Regions from separate parts of the Lottiidibacillus patelloidae genome, predicted to be linked through region 1. Evidence: a T-box and tRNA genes for the amino acid it is inferred to sense, from the RefSeq annotation. Region 1 holds a T-box; the other holds one or more tRNA genes.
What was found. A T-box is a leader RNA that pairs with one kind of tRNA and senses whether it is charged. The one in region 1 lies ahead of CIB95_RS08380 (glycine--tRNA ligase), so its partner is inferred to be a tRNA-Gly.

Region 1 (7,501 bases):
ATATCTAAATCATTTCAACTGATTGGATTGTGTACTATTCCACTATCAATGCTGTTCATTGGAAGTTTGCTTGGAAATATTAAAAAGTCAGACTTATATTGCTATTTAAGATATTATCCGCTTTGGTTGCTTGCTTTTATGAAATTATTACTATTACCATTACTCTTATTCCCATTTTTATTACTACACATCTCATATGAAGTTATAATGGTCGCAATTATATTAACAGCAACACCATCAGCACCAACAATTGCATTGTATGCAAAATCATTTAAAGCGGATTATCGTTTAGCAACGGTAGGCGTATTTATTACAACACTTCTTGCTTGCTTAACAATTCCATTCCTGTTTTGGCTAGCATCATATTTGTTTTGTATATTCTAAAAAAGTACAGAGCTTTCACTCTGTACTTTTTTCATATTAAAATGAAGTTTTCTCTTCTAAGAAGCTCTTTAAATTTGAAATTGCCATCCTTTTTTGTTCCATCGTGTCACGGTCACGAACTGTAACCATACCATCTTCTTTAGAGTCAAAGTCATACGTAATACAATAAGGTGTTCCAATTTCGTCATGACGGCGGTAACGTTTACCGATTGAACCAGCATCATCATAATCAACCATAAAATGTTTAGCTAACTCTGCAAAGACATCTCCAGCCTCTTCTGAGAGTTTTTTAGATAGCGGGAATATCGCTGCTTTATAAGGTGCTAACGCTGGGTGGAAACGCATCACAGTTCTACTAGAACCATCTTCTAACTCTTCTACTTCGAATGCATCAATTAAGTAAGCAAGTGTTACTCTGTCAGCTCCTAATGATGGTTCGATACAATAAGGTACATAACGTTCATTAGCTTGTTGATCAAAGTATTCAAAGTCATCTCCAGAATGCTCCATATGGCGTTTTAAATCGAAGTCAGTTCTGGAAGCAATACCCCAAAGTTCTCCCCAACCAAACGGGAATTTATATTCAAAATCAATAGTCGCATTACTGTAATGAGAAAGCTCATCAGCATCATGTTCGCGAAGTCTTAAGTTATCTTCTTTCATTCCAAGATTAAGTAGCCAATCTTTCGCAAAATCTTTCCAATATTCATACCACTTCAACTCTTCACCAGGTTTACAGAAAAATTCAAGTTCCATTTGCTCGAATTCACGAGTACGGAATGTGAAATTTCCTGGAGTTATCTCGTTACGGAAGCTTTTACCTACCTGAGCAATACCAAATGGAACCTTTTTACGCATTGTGCGTTGAACATTTTTAAAGTTAACGAATATTCCTTGTGCTGTTTCCGGACGAAGGTATATTTCATTCGTACTTGATTCAGTAACCCCTTGATGCGTTTTAAACATTAAGTTAAATTGACGAACTCCTGTAAAATCTTTACTACCACATTCAGTACATGCAATATCATGCTCTTTTATTAACTCTTCCATCTTTTCAAATGGAAGTCCATCAACAATCATTTCAATTCCTTTTTCATCTAAAGCATCTTCGATAAGCTTGTCAGCACGGTGTCGAGCTTTACAAGATTTACAATCAATCATAGGATCATTGAAGTTCCCTAAGTGACCTGAAGCTTCCCAAGTTTTAGGATTCATTAAGATAGCTGCATCTAAACCAACATTGTATGGAGACTCTTGAACAAACTTTCTCCACCATGCTTTCTTAACATTATTTTTAAGTTCAGTTCCTAATGGACCATAATCCCAAGTATTTGCAAGTCCACCGTATATTTCAGAGCCAGGAAAAACAAACCCTCTATGTTTAGCATGCGAAACAATTTCTTCCATCGATTTTGTCATTACATTCTCTCCTTCATCGTTTCATATTGACCTAAGTAAATAGAAAAAACTAAAAAACTCCCATCCTTAGGCTTTATTAGCCTAGGGACGAGAGTAACCCGCGGTTCCACCCTAGTTGGTATTTAAAGAAATACCCACTTTATCAGAATAACTCGAGATTGCCGTTTCACTGAACTGTTTTACTAGGCTTACACCATCCCTAGTTCGCTTGGAAAACAATTATTTCAGCTACTATAAATCCTTCATCGTTAATTATTTAAATTTTAAAGTCATATTACCAACAAACGAACTGTAAGTCAATCATGTTATTATATAAATAGTATATGAGGTATCTTATAAATTGTTTATAAGTTACGAAATAAGCATAAAAAAGTTATAATAAACCATATGCAATTAAGAGAGGTTGGTTATTATGCCTAATGTATGGACCCATATTTTATATGGCGAAAAGATGTTGAAAGAAGCTAATACAACATTGGAAACAGAAGAAATGCAACTTTTCAAACTAGGAACTCAAGGACCAGATCCATTTTTTTATCACAACTATTTACCTTGGAAAAGTACACCTGTCGCTGAAGTTGGTTTGAAGCTGCATTATGAACATTGTGGACCCGTTCTATTAGATTTAATTAAAGGTGCAAAAATATTAAATGATAATAAAGTAAAAGCCTATGTTTTAGGCTTTGTCACTCATCATTTACTAGATAGAAACACGCATCCTTATATACATTATAAAGCTGGTTACAAAGGGAACGACCATCAAAAATTAGAAATTATTATTGATACAATTTTAATGAAAGAACATCGTAATATTGAAACTTGGAAGACGCCAGTTTATAAAGAGATTGATGTTGGAAAGTACTTATATTTACCTATTGTAAACTTATTAGAGGAAGTTATTCAAAAATATTTCACTGACACTGCAATTAAAATGCCTAACAATTATGTTGCAGATTCATATAAACATATGAAACAAGCTTTAAAAGTATTATTTGACCCATACGGTTTAAAAACGAAACTTTTAAAAGAAAAAGTTTCTTCTTTCACTTACCAAAAAGAATTTATTGAGAAAGATTACTTAAACAAAGAAAAGAAAGTTTGGTATCACCCAGCAATTAAAGACGAGGAAAGCACAGAATCTTTTTACGAGCTTTTTGAAAAAGCTGAAATAGAAGGGAAACTTTTATTTCCTGCAATTCTTTCTTTTTGGGAAGATGATAAAAATTCATATAATGATATTGAAAAGTTACTTGCAAACATATCCTATGATACTGGAAAAGATGCATCCTTAGATATTAAAAATAAATTCTCTGACTGTATCTTATAAGAAAAGCGAGGCGAACGCTCAGCGACGTAAAACCTGGAGCACTTTGTTTGAGATAAAGGAATCACAACGAGCACAGCGAGTTGATGATGACTTATCGTAAATAAAAAGTGTGAAGGTTACTAGTCGCTGTGAGCCGCAGCTGGATCAATAAAGAAAAGCGAGGCGAACGCTCAGCAGCGTAAAAAAAGCCTAGGATAAAACTAAAAGAGTTCATGCAAAAGAAGAACTTTAAAACTGGATAATATAATAGTAAATGTGGCGAAGTCAAAATGCGGAGACTCCTACGGGAAAGCCCGTGTTCGAAAGCGGTGTTTGCTTTCATTGGAGGCTGAGGCCAGGCCCGTGGAAAGCGATGGATTTTGACGGAGCATAATTATATTTTCTTATTAGTAAAAAGAATAACCGAACTCATTTAGATCGTAAATCTGAATGAGTTCGGTTATTTCTAATTTTATAACATTTTTGTCGCAGCATTATCTTTTTAATTACTATTCATAGCTTCTTCTTTACCTTTTTCGATATCTACTTTACTTAATATAAAGATTCCTGCTAGGAAAAAGACAACTAACAATAAAATACCTAATCGGTTTGAGCCTGTTAAATAACCTACATAAGCTAAGGCTGCTGGACCAAAGACAGCAGAAAACTTTGCTGAGATACCGTAAAAGCCGAAAAATTCCGCTCGTTTGTTTTTTGGAGTCATACTACCAAAAATAGAGCGAGATATAGCTTGTGCTCCACCTTGTACTAACCCTACGCAAATCGCTAAAATATAAAAATGAATTGCAGAAGTCATAAAATAGCCAAGAATAACGATGAAAACATACATCCATAAAGCAATATATAATGCTCTTTTCGGTTTAATTTTTTGTGCTAGCCAACCAAAGAAAAATGCACAAGGTATACCTACAAATTGTGTAATTAATAGCGCTTGTATTAACTCATTAGTACCAATACCAATCTCAGCACCATATATAGTTGCCATTTTAATAATGGTCGAAATACCATCATTAAAGAGCCAAAAAGCAATTAAAAAGATTAAAACTTGTTTATATTGTTTAATATCTTTAAATGTTGTAGCTACTCGCTTAAACCCTATAGAAATGTAACTTCCATTCATTTTCTCAACTACATTTTTACGTTCTTTAACATTTTTAAACATTGGAATAGAAAATACAAACCACCAAATCCCAACAGTAACGAAAGAAATTTGCGTTGCAACTGTTCCATTTGGTATATTAAACCATTCATATTTCATAATCATTGCTAAGTTAATAGCTAGTAGTATTCCACCACCGATATATCCAAACGCATAACCTCTTGCGGAAATACGATCGATTTCATTGTTATTTGCAATATCCGGTAAAAACGCGTCATAGAATGAATTTCCACCAGAGAATCCTATTGTCCCAATAATGACAATGAGTGAGGCAAATAAATAGTCACCTTCTCCAACGAATGCAAGTAACACACTTGCAATCATACCCATGTAGGCGAAGAATCTTAAAAATTTCATTTTAGAACTAGAATAATCTGCTATTGCCCCTAAAATTGGTGCTAAGAAAACGATTAAAAGCGCGGCAATTGATTGTGTATAACCCCAATATTGTGTTGCAACACCCTTATCTAAACCTGAACCAGCAACGTTTGCATAATAAATCGGGAGAACAGCCGCCATAATTGTAGTAACAAAAGCAGAATTCGCCCAATCGTACATTGTCCAGCTCCATATTTCTTTCCGTTTCGGATTCATATATAATCCCCCATTCTACTTCTATTTATAGAATAGCATATTTCTTATAAAAAACATTAAAATATTTTTATTTTTCAGACTTATTTTCTACTGCTATTAGCAGCAAATTTCTCAATAATATTTGTTCTACTTGCCCATAACAGAAGAATAACCGTTACTGTAATTAATAAAGGAACAGCAGTTGTTTCGTATGTTGCGAAGTACAAAATTGGCAGCAGAGAAAATGCACCCAAAACAGCAATTGTTGCACTCCTCGAAAGTAATGCTAATAAGACGAAAGCAGCTAGGAAATACAGAAAGGAAATGAAATCAAAAATTAAAAATGACCCGATAAATGTAGCAATTCCTTTTCCACCATGAAATTTTAAAAAGATAGGAAATAAGTGACCAACTAATACAGCTAGGAGAACAACCGCTTGTACCTCTATAGATAAACCTAGTCCTTTTGCAATAAATATTGCAACTAAGCCTTTTAACCCATCTCCTATAGCTGTAATAAAAAATGCTTTTTTACCAAATAAAGTACCTGCATTACGTGCACCAACATTTTTACTGCCCATCTCTCTAATGTCTTTACCTGCAAATATTTTTGATACTAAATAGCCGGACATAATTGAACCTAATAAATAACTAAAAATAATTACGATCATAATTTCCATATTATACACCTCAAATAAAGTATACGAAGAAATAGTTTAAAAAACTACAAAAATAAGCCGCTTCATTTAAAAAGCGGCTATTCTTGAGGGTTTATCATATTTTTAGGTTGCATTATTTGATCAAATTGCTCCTCCTTTAAATATTTCTTTTTTAATGTTGCTTCTTTTAAAGATATGTTATTTTCAAAAGCATACTTTGCAACCTCGGCCGCCTTTTCATAACCAATATAAGGGTTCAATGCCGTTACTAGCATTAAAGAACTATCAACGTAATCTTTGATTGTTTTTTCATTCGCGGTTATTCCATTTAAACATCTTGTCGTAAAATTCGTTATTCCATCAGCTAATATACGACTAGACTGCAAGAAATTATAAATTATTACTGGCTTAAATACATTTAATTCAAAGTTTCCTTGACTAGCTGCAAACCCAATCGTTGCATCGTTCCCCATTATTTGTACTGCAATCATCGTTAGTGCTTCACTTTGCGTAGGGTTCACTTTTCCCGGCATAATTGAGCTTCCAGGTTCATTGGCAGGAATTGAAATTTCACCAATTCCACATCTTGGTCCGCTAGCTAACCACCGAACGTCATTTGCAATTTTCATAGCATCCGCTGCTAGTGCTTTTAATGCGCCATGGCAATAAACGATTTCGTTATGACTAGTCAAAGCTTGAAACTTATTTTCAGATGCTTTGAATGGTAACCCTGTGATTCGTGATATTTCTTTCACCATAAATAAATCAAAATACGGATGCGTATTTACCCCTGTACCAACTGCGGTACCACCAATTGCAAGTTCCATTAAAGGCTCAATAGAATCCAGTATCATTTTTTCACATTTTTCAACCATTCGATGCCAGCCGCTCACCTCTTGCCCTAAAGTTAATGGAGTAGCATCTTGTAAGTGGGTTCTACCTATTTTTACAACGCTACTAAATTCATTACTTTTTTCCTGCAACGTACTTTTCATAATCTCTATAGATGGAAGTAATTTTGTCTTTAAGCTTAATACTGCTGCGATATGCATTGCTGTTGGAAATGTATCGTTTGAACTTTGCCCATAGTTAACATCATCATTAGGGTGAACAGTTATATTTTCTATACCAGCTTCTTTCAGTAATTCGTTTGCTCGATTTGCTATTACTTCATTTACATTCATATGTGTTTGCGTTCCACTACCAGTTTGCCATACCTTTAATGGAAAATGGGCATTCCATTTACCTGCACTAATCTCATCACAAACTGTCATAATTGCTTTTGCCTTCTTTTTATCTATCTTTTGCAAATTACAATTAACTTTTGCTGCAGCTTTTTTTAAAATAGCAAATGCCAGAATTACTTCCATTGGCATTTTATCACTACCAATATTAAAGTTTTCAATACTTCTTTGTGTTTGCGCCCCCCATAATTTCCCCTCAAGCACTTTGATCTCACCAATGGAATCTTTCTCAATTCTATAACTCATTCTTTTCATTCCTCCTTTTGCCGGAAATTGTTCCTATTAAAGTGTTCTTTCCATTTTAATAAAAGGATATTCACTGCCATTCGTTCTTTGCATGTATGTTGATACTGTTTTAAATTTTGCTTTTTTGTAAACTTTGATCGCTCTTTCATTAAACGCCGCTACAGACAGGTTTACTTTATTGATATTACTAAAATTATTTTCTATGTAATTTATTCCCCTATTTACAAAATCTAACCCTATACCTTGTCCTGTTAAGTGAGGTGCTAAACCTAAGCCAATTACTGCTTCATTTTTATGAAAAAGGAAACTAAAAAAGCCTATAAGATTTTGATTTGAATCTTTAACTGAATAGTAATTGCTTCCTCTTGCCTTTTCACTTAATAATTCTTCTAAATCTTCCAAATCATTTTCTGCATTGTAAAAGGAATATGGACCTTCATATTTCCATGATGCAATTTCTTCAGCATCTGATTGTGACATTAGCCATATT
Region 2 (7,501 bases), on a different contig from region 1:
GGTTTGCGTAGCAAGTATCCTTTTTCTTCAAGCTTATCAACAACATAAGTAATAGTTCCACTAGCTAATAAGATTCTTTGCCCAATTTGTTGCAGGGGTTGATCACCTTTATGGTATAGAAGTTCTAATACGGCAAATTCTGTTGTGTTTAAGCCATATTTTTTTATATCTTCTTTGACTAAGTCTGTAATCGTGCGATGTGCCTTGGATAAGGTTACGAAAAGTTTTAAAGTAACTTCGTTTTCTAATCTATCCATCAAACCAAACCTCTCAAAAATATTATCTCGAATTCAAAGTAATTATAAATTGCAAATTAGAATTTGTCAAAGATTTATTCTCACATTACAATTTCAAAGAAAAGATCAGGCGTTTTGCCTGACCTTTTCTTTAATCATTTTGACGATTGTAATTAGCTTCATCTTTTACTTCAGAACGAAATCCATCTAACGCTTCACGGCGGCGATCATTTTTTTCTTCAATTTGCTGACGCTCATGTTCACTCATATCAATCTCTGGGTTGCGTAACGTATCTTCAGCTTGTTCCATATTTTCGATAGTATGTTCTATCATATCTTGGATCTTTTCAACGTTATCGCTACGATCATCAGGCTTTGCTGGAGTTTGTCTATTATTTGCCAATGTATTGCCTCCTTCTAAATTGCTATTTCCTACAATTGTATTTTGTTTCAGACCTGCTGATTTCATACTGTTAAATCGATATATTAATTCGTTTTGAAAAAGCTTTTCGTTTACTTCTATTAGGTCGGCCTTTAATACACCAGAATATCCATTGGTTTTCATTAATTCCATACACCCATTTGCAGCAGATATGCAGTAATTTACTCCAAGTATGTAATCTGACAAGACCTCATTTTTCACTTTATTTTTATACTCTTTCGTTTTTTCTAAAAAAGTAACTATTGTTTGAAATAATCTAAATGTCACTTCATTAATGTTAACCGATTCTCCTCGTAACGATTTTGTCAATATATCGTTGTCTTCGTCACAACAAGTAAAACATTGTTTAATTTCACTTTCTAAAGAAATGTTAATGTCAGATAAGCGAAACGATTCGTTAATTAACCTCATCCCCAGACCAGCAATAATGGCTGTTGATGATCCCCCCCAAGGATTACCGTATGAGCCTATAAGTGAATATATATCCTCGCCAATCCTCATTAGTAACACCTCTATTAAATAGTCAAAAGAAAAAAGCAAGGAAGACCTTGCTTTTAGTTACCCATTCTTCTTTCTAACCTTTTTTCTAAGCGGTCTTCTATTCTTTCCAATGCTTCACTATCCTTTAATAACGCCCTTTTGTTTTCTAATACTAATTCCTTAAAGCTTCTTTTGTTCATATTTCTCAAAATAATCCCTCCTTGATAATAATATATTTAATAAAGTTTTCCCTAAATTCCCAAATTCTAAACAAGTTTTTAGAATATTAGAATGATTTTTTGCAAATAAAAAAAGATGCTTCACTTTCAGCACCTTTTATCGTTTTGATTTTCGGAAACCAGCTTTTTCAGCTTTATCTTCTGAGCAAAACATCTCTTCTGCAATCGTTTGTTTGTAATATGCCCCACTCGGAAGGTGATAAATTTTGTCACCTTTCGAATTAATATTTCCTTTAATATTACAGTCAATAGTAGATTCTTCAACATCGTCAAGATCATCGTAATTTTCAATGCTCCAAATTCCAACATTTTGCTTTCGTGCTTCGTTTTGGATAGCATAAAATTGATCGACATATTTAGTGTTAGGTTCGTAAATGTAAGCAACTCTTGCTAACCCTTCTGCAAGAAGAAGTTCATTAACCATTTCTCCACTTTCCGTGTAAACATAAGCCAATAACCTTCCATATTTGTCTCGTTCAGATATACCAAGCTCGATTCTCACCTTTTTACCTTCTAGTAATTCTTTTACAAAAGTACTCGCCTCTGGACCAAATGGTTGTACAGGCTTTGACGGATGAACTGTTTCAGGTGTATCGATTAACAATAGTCTTATTGTTTCTTCTTTATTATTTATAATGACCTTTATCGTATCACCGTCAACAACTTTCGTAACCTCATATAAATAATCCCCATCACTAGTGCAACCCATTAGCAAGGTTATTAATATGGAAAAGAAAAGCAGTATAAGTTTTTTCATATTAATTATCCATTTGCTTAATATATTTTACCATCATTTCTTCATTCATAGCACCTAAGGCGATGTTAGTAATAACCCCATCATTATTAATAAACCAAGTCGAGGGAATTTGTAATACTCGGTAAGTAACACCAACTTCATTATGGATATCTAAAAGAATTGGGAATGTTAAACCTAGTTCTTCTTTAAACTCTTCTATACTTGAAACTGTGTCTTGGGAGGTCATATTTACAGCCAATATCTCCACACCTTGATTTGCATATTTTTCATAAAATCGTTGCATATCCGGCATCTCCGCGCGACAAGGCGGACACCATGTTGCCCACATGTTTAAGATTACTTTTTTTCCTTGATAATCAGACAAAGAAACTGTTTCTCCTTCTAAATTTTCTATTGTGAAATCAGGTGCTTTGTTCCCTATCTTAATACCTACTTCTAACTTATCACTATTTTCCTTCGCTGTATTTTTATTTTCATCTGGATTAGTGGATTGTTCATCTTCGTGAGCTCCGTTTGCACCATTTTGAGAAGAATCCTCTTTTGTAACATAATCCATTATCCCCCATATCACTAACCCTGATAAAATAATTCCTGCAATTATATTTCTCCACATAAATAAATCCCCCTAATTATTACTTGTTCGTTTTATTAATAGTATGATTAAGATAACAATTGAAACTGTAATGTATATTACTTGTTGCGTTGAAAATGGACCAATAAATGGTAATGATGAATTCAAAAAGTATTCTAACACAATTTGTGCGATACTCCACCATATGATTATTTCTAGTAAGATTACTTTTTTTAATGGAAACGAATTTTTGATTATTAATAATATAAAAGATAGTGCTACAAAAAGTCCTATAATATGAACTAATCGAACCTCGGCATAAATGATTGCTGAAAAAACATTAAAAAATAGGAAAAATGATATCACTCCAGTCAAAGCTGTATCAATAAAGTAAGCAACGGCAATAGCTTTCTTCTTGGCATAATAAAATAATATGGCAATAAAAGACAGGATTGCTAACATTGTCCCAATTGATCCACCATTAAAGAAAAGTAGTGCCAATGGATTTTCTAACGTTCGGATAGGATAGATAATGATGTATGATAACTTCCAAACAATAATACTAATAATAAAAGCATTGGACAAACTCTCCAAAATTTCTTTTGCTGAACTGACATTTTTCAATCTGTATTTCGCAACTAAATAAGAAAACATCATAGATAGAGCAATAATAACTAAGCTTATTTTAATGATAAAAGGTCCCAATTGATATACAGGTTGCAGCACGATATTCTCCTCACAATAATTTATTATTATGTTTATCATACCAAATGCAATCAATATTAAATATATAATTGCTTATTACATGACGTTAAAAATAAAAGGCTGGGAACAATATTATTATGGGAGGTGAAAGCTATGGGTAAAACAAAAAGAAATCCTTCTCCAGAAGGGGTAGGTGCCGCAAGTGTTCAAGGTAAAAAAACACGTGGATTTACTGCAGAATATCAAAGTGGCTATCAAGGTCAAGGTAGGAGTTCTAACCAACAATATAAGAAGAAATAATAATAATGGCTTTACCTTGATAGGTAAAGCCTATTTTTGATAAATATGAAAAAGCTAGAATAACATAAAGTTATCCTAGCTTAGTAAGCCTGGCAACGTCCTACTCTCACAGGGGGACAGCCCCCAACTACCATCGGCGCAGAAGAGCTTAACTTCCGTGTTCGGTATGGGAACGGGTGTGGCCTCTTCGCCATCATTACCAGACATTAAATTGGTGGAGCCTAGCGGGATCGAACCGCTGACCTCCTGCGTGCAAGGCAGGCGCTCTCCCAGCTGAGCTAAGGCCCCGAAAGATATATAATTTGTGAATTTTTTTAAAATGGTGCCGAGGGCCGGACTTGAACCGGCACGGTAGTCACCTACCGCAGGATTTTAAGTCCTGTGTGTCTGCCAATTCCACCACCCCGGCAAAAGTAAATCTTGGAGCGGAAGACGAGGTTCGAACTCGCGACCCCCACCTTGGCAAGGTGGTGTTCTACCACTGAACTACTTCCGCTTAATTAGGACTTTATTTCAATATAAAATTATTGTGTATTATATATGGTGCGGGTGGAGGGACTTGAACCCCCACGCCATACGGCACTAGATCCTAAGTCTAGCGCGTCTGCCAATTCCGCCACACCCGCATATATAATGGTGCCGGCAAGAGGACTTGAACCCCCGACCTACTGATTACAAGTCAGTTGCTCTACCAACTGAGCTACACCGGCAAGTTTTGTTCGTCGCATCATGTCGACTACTAAAATTTATCATGATTTTTAGAAACGCGCAATACCTTTTTTAAAAATATTTTCAGTGTATATTTTCCAATAAGAAAAACCTCTACCACAACTATGATGGCGAGGCTTTAGCTTCTTAATTTCCCAATGTTTTTACTACTTCATTTTCTAACCATGAATCAAAGAATTCACGCACTTGTGGTCCTACAACTTCTTCAAACACGCTTATTAAATCTTCCCTTGATGCGTTTTTATACGAATACCTCTCTACATACAATTTTAATGCCTCATTCATTTTTTCTTCACCTATAGTTTGATCTAAATGATAAAACATTTGGCTTCCAAAATAGTAAATAGAAAGGATATAAGTTTGCCACTCAGCAAAATCTTTTGCAGGAAGTTTAATGAGTTGTCCTTCTTCTTTGAAGTTTTCAATTTCTTTTGATAGATATTTTGTTTGACTATTTAATGTTTTCTCACCAACGATTGGATAATGCTTTAATAAAAAATTCAACGTTGAGTAATTTGTTAAACTTTCATCTAACCAAGGTTCTTCAATCGCATTATTTCCTACAAGAGCATACCACCACTGATGTGCAGTTTCATGAGCAATAACAGTATAGCCGTAAGTTAATTCCTTCTCAAATGCTTGACTTTGCACAAATACGAGGCCTGGATATTCCATTCCACCAAAAAAGCCACCTGTTGCTATTACATCAAATTCTTTATATGGATATTTCCCATAGCGTTCACTAAAATATTGTAACGATTTTTCTGTTGCTTCTAAATACTTTTGCATCGCCTCTTTTGTTTGATTTCGATACCAAACATTAACAACAACATCATCGACCTTTGATTGCAATAATTTGTAGGAATCATCCATAATTACCATAGCAAAGTCTCTTACGTTTTCAGCAACTACATGATATGATCCAAAAGTTTGATTACTTACTGTAACTATTCTTGACTCGTAGTCATATCCAGAAGTAGCAATTTGATAATTAGTCGGCAGTTTAATTGTCATATCATAGGAGGCAATATCACTAAAGAGAGGATCTCCAATTGGATGATACGGATTTAAATACCAACCTTCTTCGGTATATACCGCTTTAATGGGTATCCAACTTCCAAACCATGTCGATTGATCGTCATAAGAAAATACTCCGTTATTTTTGGGGACATCAATGATAAAACTCATTTCAATCGAAACCTCTTCATTTTGTGTCCAAGACTCTAGAGGAACCTCCATAATTGTCCCATCAATTTTACTATTTACTTCTTTTCCACTTACCTTCACGTCAAAAACATCCATTTTTCCAGGAGTACGCTTTTCACCAAAAATAAAATCCCAGTCTTCTCCTTTCAATGGAATCTTTTCTTCATAGATCATTGGATATAGGTGAAAGTATATTGAGTTTTGGTCCACACCAGTATCATTTATTGCTTTTACAATAAGTGTTCCACTGATTTGCTGAATCTCTGGATCGAATGTTCCATTAAATTTATAGACCGTATTTCCATGGTCAACATTTAATTTACGAGCTTTAGATACTTCATCATCTTGTTTTTTATTATCATTTGTTTCTTCTTCATTTTGATTTTGATTCTCACTATTTCCTTGTTGGTTTTCATCAGCATTGTTTTGTTCATCATTTTGATCTTGATGATATTCAGACTGTTGGTTTATTGAAGTATCCTTTGCATGTTGGATCATTGCGATTCCAGCATATGTCGAACTAAAAATAAAAAGAATAAGTATTATGTAAACTTTTCGAGTATCCATTAAGTCAACTACCTTTCATAGCTATATTACATAGACAATAATCCTATCCTTCTAATACATTCTATAATATTTATAATAAACCTTTACACGAATAGGCACTTGATGTGATAAAATAGAATTTAATTAATCCCTACTAAACTTATAGGATTAATTATTAAAAACATACTGGAGGCTACTATGACACACATATATATAATACATGAAAATAAAGAGTGGACAGCACCTTTACTTAAACATTTAGATGATATGCAACTTCCCTATAAAGAATGGTTTTTAAATGAAGGAACATTAGATTTATCAGACATTCCACCTGAAGGGATATTTTACAATAGAATTAGCGCATCGTCTCATACTAGAGACCACCGCTACTCTGCTGAGTATACTGCTAGTGTTTTAGCTTGGCTTAATGCTCATAATCGGATAGTTCTAAACAGTGAACGAGCATTAGCTTTAGAAATTAGTAAAATAGCTCAATATTCATCGCTACAAGCAAATGGCATTAAGATACCTAAAACAATTGCAGCAATTGGAAAAACGCAAATAATTGAAGCTGCGAAAAAAATGACACCTCCTTTTATAACAAAACATAATCGAGGCGGAAAGGGTTTAGGTGTCCAACTTTTCCACTCAATTATTGCATTAGAAACGTATATTAATAATGATCAATTTGAAAAACCTATTGATGGCATCACACTCATTCAAGAGTATATTCAATCACCTGAACCTTATATTACGAGATGTGAATTTATTAATGGGAAATTTTTGTATGCTGTCAGAGTAGATACATCAGAAGGGTTTGAATTATGTCCTGCAGACGCATGCAGTATTGGAGATAACTTTTGCCCAACAACCACAAAAACAAAAGCAAAATTTGAAATTATTGAGAATTTCAATCACCCAATTCTTACAAAATATGAAAAATTCTTAAGTGAAAATGACATTACTTTTGCTGGTATTGAATTTATAAAAGATAAAGCAGGAAATCTTTTCACTTATGATGTTAATACGAATACTAACTATAATACAGATGCCGAAAATAACGTAGGAATTTACGGCATGAAAGAAATAGCTAATGTTTTAGGGACAAAATTGAAGGAATTAAAAGCTATTAAAAAGATATAGGAGGAATTATATATCTCATCTTTCTAACTTAACTTATTTTAAATCAATAGTCCCTCATTACTCTTATTCATAGTGAGAGAAATTTTATATAAGTCACGTAGAATGCTATCATTATTAGTGAAGGAGGGATATCAATTAGTTTAAAAA

Region 2: it encodes a tRNA-Gly, which carries the amino acid that the T-box ahead of CIB95_RS08380 (glycine--tRNA ligase) is inferred to sense. The anticodon was not compared.

The regions. Positions count from the first base shown of each region.
Region 1 is NZ_NPIA01000003.1:354,675-362,175, forward strand. It holds gene CIB95_RS08375 (AEC family transporter) at 1-384, shown strand, start outside; gene CIB95_RS08380 (glycine--tRNA ligase) at 421-1,803, opposite strand; T-box leader at 1,884-2,058, opposite strand; gene CIB95_RS08385 (zinc dependent phospholipase C family protein) at 2,216-3,130, shown strand; gene CIB95_RS08390 (MFS transporter) at 3,612-4,883, opposite strand; gene CIB95_RS08395 (glycerol-3-phosphate acyltransferase) at 4,964-5,542, opposite strand; gene fumC (class II fumarate hydratase) at 5,620-7,011, opposite strand; gene CIB95_RS08405 (GNAT family N-acetyltransferase) at 7,048-7,501, opposite strand, start outside.
Region 2 is NZ_NPIA01000007.1:91,122-98,622, forward strand. It holds gene CIB95_RS12755 (MarR family winged helix-turn-helix transcriptional regulator) at 1-257, opposite strand, end outside; gene tlp (small acid-soluble spore protein Tlp) at 388-1,179, opposite strand; gene CIB95_RS12765 (FbpB family small basic protein) at 1,233-1,358, opposite strand; gene CIB95_RS12770 (thermonuclease family protein) at 1,495-2,154, opposite strand; gene CIB95_RS12775 (peroxiredoxin family protein) at 2,156-2,767, opposite strand; gene CIB95_RS12780 (prolipoprotein diacylglyceryl transferase) at 2,780-3,451, opposite strand; gene CIB95_RS16095 (YuzL family protein) at 3,584-3,730, shown strand; rRNA gene rrf (5S ribosomal RNA) at 3,818-3,934, opposite strand; tRNA gene CIB95_RS12790 (tRNA-Ala) at 3,943-4,018, opposite strand; tRNA gene CIB95_RS12795 (tRNA-Leu) at 4,051-4,139, opposite strand; tRNA gene CIB95_RS12800 (tRNA-Gly) at 4,152-4,226, opposite strand; tRNA gene CIB95_RS12805 (tRNA-Leu) at 4,272-4,356, opposite strand; tRNA gene CIB95_RS12810 (tRNA-Thr) at 4,365-4,440, opposite strand; gene CIB95_RS12815 (M1 family metallopeptidase) at 4,586-6,232, opposite strand; gene CIB95_RS12820 (ATP-grasp domain-containing protein) at 6,410-7,354, shown strand.